DNA from 3 places in the Brevundimonas sp. PWP3-1b1 genome. Region 1 is predicted to be linked to each of the others. Evidence: predicted binding sites of a transcription regulator. Region 1 holds the regulator's gene; each other region holds the start of a gene.
What was found. The regulator LexA, encoded in region 1, represses DNA repair genes until DNA is damaged. The targets are predictions, from matches to a motif close to ATGTTCNCNANNTGTTCT.
Positions count from the first base shown of each region.

Region 2: a site for LexA is predicted at 734-751, ahead of dinB (DNA polymerase IV). Genes of this name have one in related genera too.
Region 3: a site for LexA is predicted at 1,257-1,274, ahead of recA (recombinase RecA). Genes of this name have one in related genera too.

Region 1 covers NZ_JAFCTO010000001.1:1,422,350-1,424,548, forward strand. Annotated here, with positions in the region: gene ACP69V_RS06940 (ComEC/Rec2 family competence protein) at 1-1,089, shown strand, start outside; gene lexA (transcriptional repressor LexA) at 1,070-1,765, opposite strand; gene trpC (indole-3-glycerol phosphate synthase TrpC) at 1,895-2,199, opposite strand, start outside.
Region 2 covers NZ_JAFCTO010000001.1:1,639,979-1,642,177, reverse strand. Annotated here, with positions in the region: gene ACP69V_RS08105 (error-prone DNA polymerase) at 1-661, opposite strand, end outside; gene dinB (DNA polymerase IV) at 773-1,846, shown strand; gene ACP69V_RS08095 (alpha-ketoglutarate-dependent dioxygenase AlkB) at 1,843-2,199, shown strand, end outside.
Region 3 covers NZ_JAFCTO010000001.1:314,640-316,838, forward strand. Annotated here, with positions in the region: gene recA (recombinase RecA) at 73-1,155, opposite strand; gene ACP69V_RS01550 (MHYT domain-containing protein) at 1,325-2,199, opposite strand, start outside.

The DNA of each region.
Region 1 (2,199 bases):
ACGATGCACGGCCTGGCCGTCGCGGCCTTCATCGTCCTGGCCATCCAACCGGAAGCCATCGTCACGCCGGGCTTCCAGATGTCGTTCGCGGCGACCGCCGCCTTGGTCGCCCTGGTCGAGGCCTGGCCCAAGCGGACGCGAGAGATTTCCGCCCCGTGGCCGATTCTGGCGATCCAACGGTTCGGCGGCTGGTTGACGGCGGCCGTGGCGGCCAGCGTCGTGGCGGGGCTGACGACCGGGCCGTTCGCCATGCAGCATTTCAATCGCACGGCAATGTACGGGTTGCTGGCGAACCTGGGCACCTCGCCAGTCGCAGACTTCATCCTGATGCCGGCCCTGGCCATCGGCGCGGCGTTAGAGCCGCTGGGATTGGGCGGGCCTTTCCTGGCGGTTGCGGGATGGGGCGTCGATCTTATGCTGGCGATCGGAACCTGGACGGCGGGGCTGCCGGGGGCGGTGCGGACGGTGGCCAGTGCGCCGGACTATGTCCTGCCGATCGCCTTCCTGGGGGTGCTGTTCGTCTGTCTGTGGCAGGGACGACTGAGGTGGCTGGGCCTGCCGCTGGCGGCGGCCATTCTGGTCTGGCCGCGCGCGCCGACGCCGGATCTGTGGATCGGAGACGGGGGGACAAACGCCGCATTTCATCGCGAGAAGGAGGCGGTCGTCGTCAGGCCCGGCGTGCGGGAATTCGCCGTCGATCTCTGGTCACGACGGCGCGGCCTGACCATGACGGATCGGCCGGAGACGGGCTGGGCTTGCGAGCGCTTTTCTTGTCGGCCAGAGGCTGAGCAAGTCGGTCCTGTCGCGATCTGGTGGGGACGCAAGGCTCCCGGTCCGGCCCAGATGGAGGCCCTATGCCGCGCGGCGCCCGTCATCAGCGTGCGCGCGGTCCTCACATCGATTCCAAGCGCTTGTCAGGAACGCCTGGTGCTCGACGCCATCGATTTCGCCAGAGGCGGCGCGATCGAATTATGGCGTGTCAGTCCGTCTGAAACGGATCGATGGCGCGCCGTCTGGACGGCCGACGTGCGGGGCGACCGCCCCTGGGCACGCCAGCCGAACCCGGACGTCAGTGATAGCGGCGCATGAGGCCGACCAGCTTGCCCTGAACGGCGACCTGATCCGACCCGTAGATCTTGGTTTCGTAGTTGCGGTTGGCGGGCTCCAGCGCGATGGAGGCGCCCTTCTTGCGAAGCCGCTTCAGCGTCGCGTGTTCGCCTTCGACCAGCGCCACGACGATCTCGCCCGAGGAGGCGTTGTCCGTCGATTTGATGACCACCATGTCGCCGTTCAGAATGCCCGCCTCGATCATCGAATCGCCTTCGATCTCAAGCAGGTAGTGTTCGCCCGAGCCCAGCATGGATTCGGGAACCGGGTAGCGCGCCGTCTCGTGCTCGATGGCGTCGATCGGCGTGCCGGCGGCGATCTTGCCCATCAACGGCAGCTCGCGGGTGTCGTTGGCCGCAAGGGGCGCCAGTGCGCGGCCGCCGCCGCCTTCGATCACGTCAGGCTTGAACCCGGCCCGGCCGCGCGGCGCGCCGGCCGTGGCCTGCTCGGGCAGTTTGGTCACTTCCAGGGCGCGGGCGCGGTGGGCGAGGCGGCGGATGAAGCCGCGTTCCTCCAGCGCCGTGATCAGCCGGTGGATGCCCGACTTGGACGCAAGGTCCAGCGCCTCCTTCATCTCGTCGAACGAGGGAGAGACGCCCGTCTCCTGTATCCGTTCGTGGATGAACATCAGCAGTTCGTGCTGCTTGCGCGTGAGCATCGCCAGGCCCTCATGCGCCCGCCGACGAATCGGAACGGGCCGTGAACATTTGTCGATGTTCTGTAAGTGTTCCTTCCTAATGTCAACTTAACAGCGCCCTTGGGACGCCGCGTGACGCGAGGAAGGCGATCAGGCCGCCAGCAGTTGCCGCGTCGCCGCCTCGACATCGGCTTGTCGCATCAGGCTCTCGCCGACCAGAATGGCCTGGGCATGGGCGGCCGAGACGCGCTCGACGTCCTCAGGCGTGAAGATGCCGCTTTCGGCGACCAGCAGGGCGCGGACAGGGCTGAGCATCGAGAGGCGCTCGGTCACTTCCAGGTCGACCTCGAAGGTGCGCAGCGACCGATTATTGACCCCGACCAGATCGCCGCCCAGCGCACAGGCGCGGGCCATCTCTTCCTCGTCGTGCGTTTCGATCAGGGCGTCCATGCCGA
Region 2 (2,199 bases), 220 kb from region 1:
TCAGATAGCGGTCCGCATGGCGTTCGCGCCGAAACCCCAGTTCGTCGATGGTGCAGCCGTGACGCACGCAGGTGACGACATCCTGCAGCAGCCTCTGGTCCGGATGATGGAAGAGGACGTCATTGGTCGCCACGGTCGGCACGCCGGCCTGGGCCGCCAGGGTGGACAGGTCGTGCAGGCGCAGCGCGTCGCCGGGGCGTCGCCGCAGCGTCAGCGCCAGATAGGCGCCGGTCGGGAAACTCGCCTTCAGTTTTCGCAGACGGGCGGCGCAGGCGTCGTCCGCCTCGTCGGGGACGAGGACGGCGATCAGGCCTTGCGACCAGTCCTTCAGGTCCGCCCAGTCGAGATGGCATCGGGCCTTGCCGGCGCGGCGCTTGCCCAGGGACAGCAGACGGGTCAGGCGGGAATAGGCGGGACGGTCGGTCGGATAGACCAGCAGGCCGGTCCCATCGACCAGGTCGAGGCGGCAGCCGACGATCAGGCGCATGCCCGAGGCCTTGGCCGCCTCATGGGCGCGCACGATCCCGGCCAGGGAGTTGCGGTCGACGATGGCCAGGGCCTCCAGACCGCACAGCCGCGCCTGTTCGAACAGCAGCTCGCAACTGCTGGCGCCGCGCAGGAAGGAGAAGTGCGAGGTGGCTTGAAGCTCGACGTAGGACATCAGGGTTCGCGGGGTGTTCGGCGTCCTCGAAAGCGCTTGCGGGAGGCCGAAGGCAAGCGTCGCCTTGGACAAATGTTTCCTTTTTGTTCTCGCCTTGATATGCAGGGCGTCATGCAGGGATCGGCCATCCGCAAGATCGTCCATGTGGACATGGACGCCTTCTTCGCCTCCGTCGAACAGAGGGACGATCCGGCCCTGCGCGGGCGGCCGGTCGCGGTGGGGCACGCGGCGGCGCGCGGCGTGGTCGCCGCCGCCAGCTATGAGGCGCGGCGGTTCGGGGTGCGCTCGGCCATGCCCTCGACGACCGCCCTGCGCAAATGCCCGGACCTCGTCTTCGCCCCGCCGCGCTTTGAGGTCTATCGCGCGGTCTCGGCGCAGATCCAGGCCATCTTCGCCGACTACACGGACTTGATCGAACCCTTGTCTTTGGACGAGGCCTATCTCGATGTGACCGCCGACCGGCGCGGCCTGGGCACCGCCTCGGCGACGGCGGAGGCGATCCGGCGGCGGATTCTGGAGGAGACCGGCCTGACCGCCTCGGCCGGAATCTCCTACAACAAGTTCCTGGCCAAGCTGGCGTCGGACCAGCGAAAGCCAAATGGCCAGTTCGTCGTGGCGCCCGGCCGGGGCGAGGGCTTCGTCGAGACCCTGCCGGTCCAGCGGTTTCATGGCGTGGGGCCGGTGACCGCCGCCAAGATGGAGCGTCTGGGGATCCGCACCGGCGCGGACCTGCGCCGCCAGTCCCTGGCCTTTCTCCAGCATCATTTCGGCAAATCCGGGCCCTGGTATTACGCCATCGCCCGCGGCGAGGACGATCGGCCGGTCAACCCGGACCGGACCCGCAAGTCCAGCGGCTCGGAAACCACCTTCGCCTCCGACCTGACCGAGCCCGAGGCGATCGAGGCCGGGGTGGCGGCGATGGCGGACGAGGTCTGGGCCTGGTGCGAGACGGCGGGCAGTCGCGGACGGACCGTCACCGTCAAGGTCAAATGGGCCGACTTCCAGCAGTCGACCCGCAGCCGGTCCCTGTCCGAGCCCGTCGCCTCCCGCGAGGCCTTGCGCGAGGTCAGTCGGCTGCTGGTCCGGTCCCTCTATCCGCCGAGCCGGGGCGTGCGGCTCGTCGGGGTCAGCCTGTCCAATCTGGAGACGATGGGCGCGGCGGTGAAACAACTGGCCCTGTCTTGACCGGACCGGCGCAGATCGACCTGTTTGGGGAAGCGCCTGTATTTGCGCCGGTCGTTGCAGGGTTCGACTATTGGGCCGACGTCCTGTCGACGCCCGAACAGGCCGCGCTTGTCGCTGCGCTCCAGACCCTCGCCTTCAGGCCCTATGAGCATCTGGGCTACCTCGGCCATCGCCGGATCGCGGCCTTTGATCGAGCAGCCGACAGCGCGGGATGGCCGGTGTTTCTCTCCCAGGTGATGGCGCGGCTGGCGGATCGTCTTGATTTGGACGGCGCGGCCTTCGTCCAGGTCCTGGTCAATGAATATGCGCCCGGCGCCGGCATCGGCTGGCATCGCGACCGCCCCGTCTATGGC
Region 3 (2,199 bases), 1.1 Mb from region 1:
GTGAAAAGACCGGGCCGCAGCCGGAGCGAACCCTTCAGGTTCGCTCCGGCCGCCCAGCCTCTTGTCTTGGTGTCAGCCTTCCAGATCCTGGCCTTCGTCCGGCTCGGGCGTGCCCAGCAGTTCGTCGGCGATCTTGTTGGTCGAGGCCCGCACCGCCTTCTCGATCGAGACGGCGATGTCGGGGTTCTGTTTCAGGAATTCGCGCACATTCTCACGGCCCTGGCCGATCCGGGTAGAGTCATAGCTGAACCAGCTGCCCGACTTCTCGATCACCCCGGCCTTGACGCCCAGGTCGATGATCTCGCCCAGTTTGGAGATGCCCTCGCCGTACATGATGTCGAAGATGACCTCGCGGAACGGCGGGGCGACCTTGTTCTTGACCACCTTGACCCGGGTGGTGTTGCCGACCACCTCGTCGCGGTTCTTGATCGCGCCGGTGCGGCGGATGTCCAGACGCACCGAGGCGTAGAACTTCAACGCATTGCCGCCCGTCGTCGTCTCGGGCGAGCCGTACATGACGCCGATCTTGTGACGGATCTGGTTGATGAACAGGACGATGCAGTTCGACTTGGAGATCGAGGCCGTCAGCTTGCGCAGCGCCTGGCTCATCAGACGCGCCTGAAGGCCCGGCAGGCTGTCGCCCATCTCGCCCTCGATCTCGGCGCGCGGCGTCAGGGCCGCGACCGAGTCGATGACCACGATGTCCACGGCGCCGGAGCGCACCAGCGTATCGACGATCTCAAGCGCCTGTTCGCCGGTGTCCGGTTGCGACACCAGCAGGTCGTCCAGATTGACGCCCAGCTTCTGGGCGTAGCCCGGATCCAGCGCGTGTTCGGCGTCCACGAAGGCGGCGACGCCGCCGGCCTTCTGAACCTCGGCCACCGTATGCAGGGCCAGGGTCGTCTTGCCCGAAGATTCAGGCCCGAACACCTCGATCACCCGCCCGCGCGGCAGGCCGCCGATGCCCAGCGCCATATCCAGACCCAGCGATCCGGTGGACACCGAGGGGATCACGTCGGCGACCCCGCCCTTGCCCAGTTTCATCACCGAACCCTTGCCGAAGGCGCGATCGATCTGCGCGATCGCCGCCTCCAGGGCGCGTTGCTTGTCGCCGTCGTCCTTGCCCACCAACTTGAGTGCTGCCTGTGAAGCCATTGCCTTCGTCTCCCTTGCCATGATTCCCGTCATTAAGCTTGGGAGAGACCCGCCTGGACCCGCCCCCGTTTCGTGAGGCCGACTATGTGCATGGTTTGTTCTGGTTCACAAGATGTTCTCGTCGATCAAAACAAGAACATCGAAAAGCCACGTCCGTTTTTGACGCAGGCTACAACGGCAACCTCAGGCTGAAGCTGAGGCCTTCGGGCAGATAGGCCAAGGCCGCCGACCCGCCCAGAGATCGGTTGACGGTGGACTCGATCAGGGCCGAGCCGAAGCCCCGACGCTGTGGCGGCTGCACCTGCGGCCCGCCGCTTTCGACCCAATCCAGCAGAAGGTGACGGTCCGTCACCGACCAATCGACGCGAACGCATCCCGTCGCATTCGCCAGGGCGCCGTATTTCGCGGCGTTCACCGCCAACTCATGGAACACCATCCCCATCCCCAATGTCTGCTGGGCGTTCAGATCGACGTCGGGGCCGGTCAGGCGCACCTGTTCCTCGGCATAGGGCGCCAGTTCCTGTGCTAGCATGGCGAGCAGATCGACGCGTTCCCAGTTGCCGGCCGTCAGCAGGTTCTGGGTGTTGGACAATGCCAGAAGCCGCGCCTCGAACAGGGTGGTGAAGGTGGCCACGTCAGGCGTCCGCCGGGCGGTCTGTCGGGCGATCGACTGCACCGTCGCCAAGGTGTTCTTGACCCGGTGATTCAGCTCGTTGATCAACAACCACTGCAACCGTTCGCTGTCGGCCAGGGCGGCGAAGGCCTCTCGGCGGTCGGTGATGTCGGTGATCACGCCGGACATCTTCAGGGGCCGCCCCGAGCGACTGCGGATCAACCGCCCGCGCAGATGAATCCATCGGCCGGCCCCCGGCAGGAACCATTCCTGATCGTATTCGTCGGTCCCCGCGATGGCCTGTTCCAGCGCCTGGCGATGCCGCGGCAGGTCCTCTGGCGACAGGCGGTCGCCGATTTCACTGGGGCCGAGGCGCTCGGCGGGGTCGATGGACAGAATCTCCCTGGCTCTGCGGGACATGACCGGCGCCT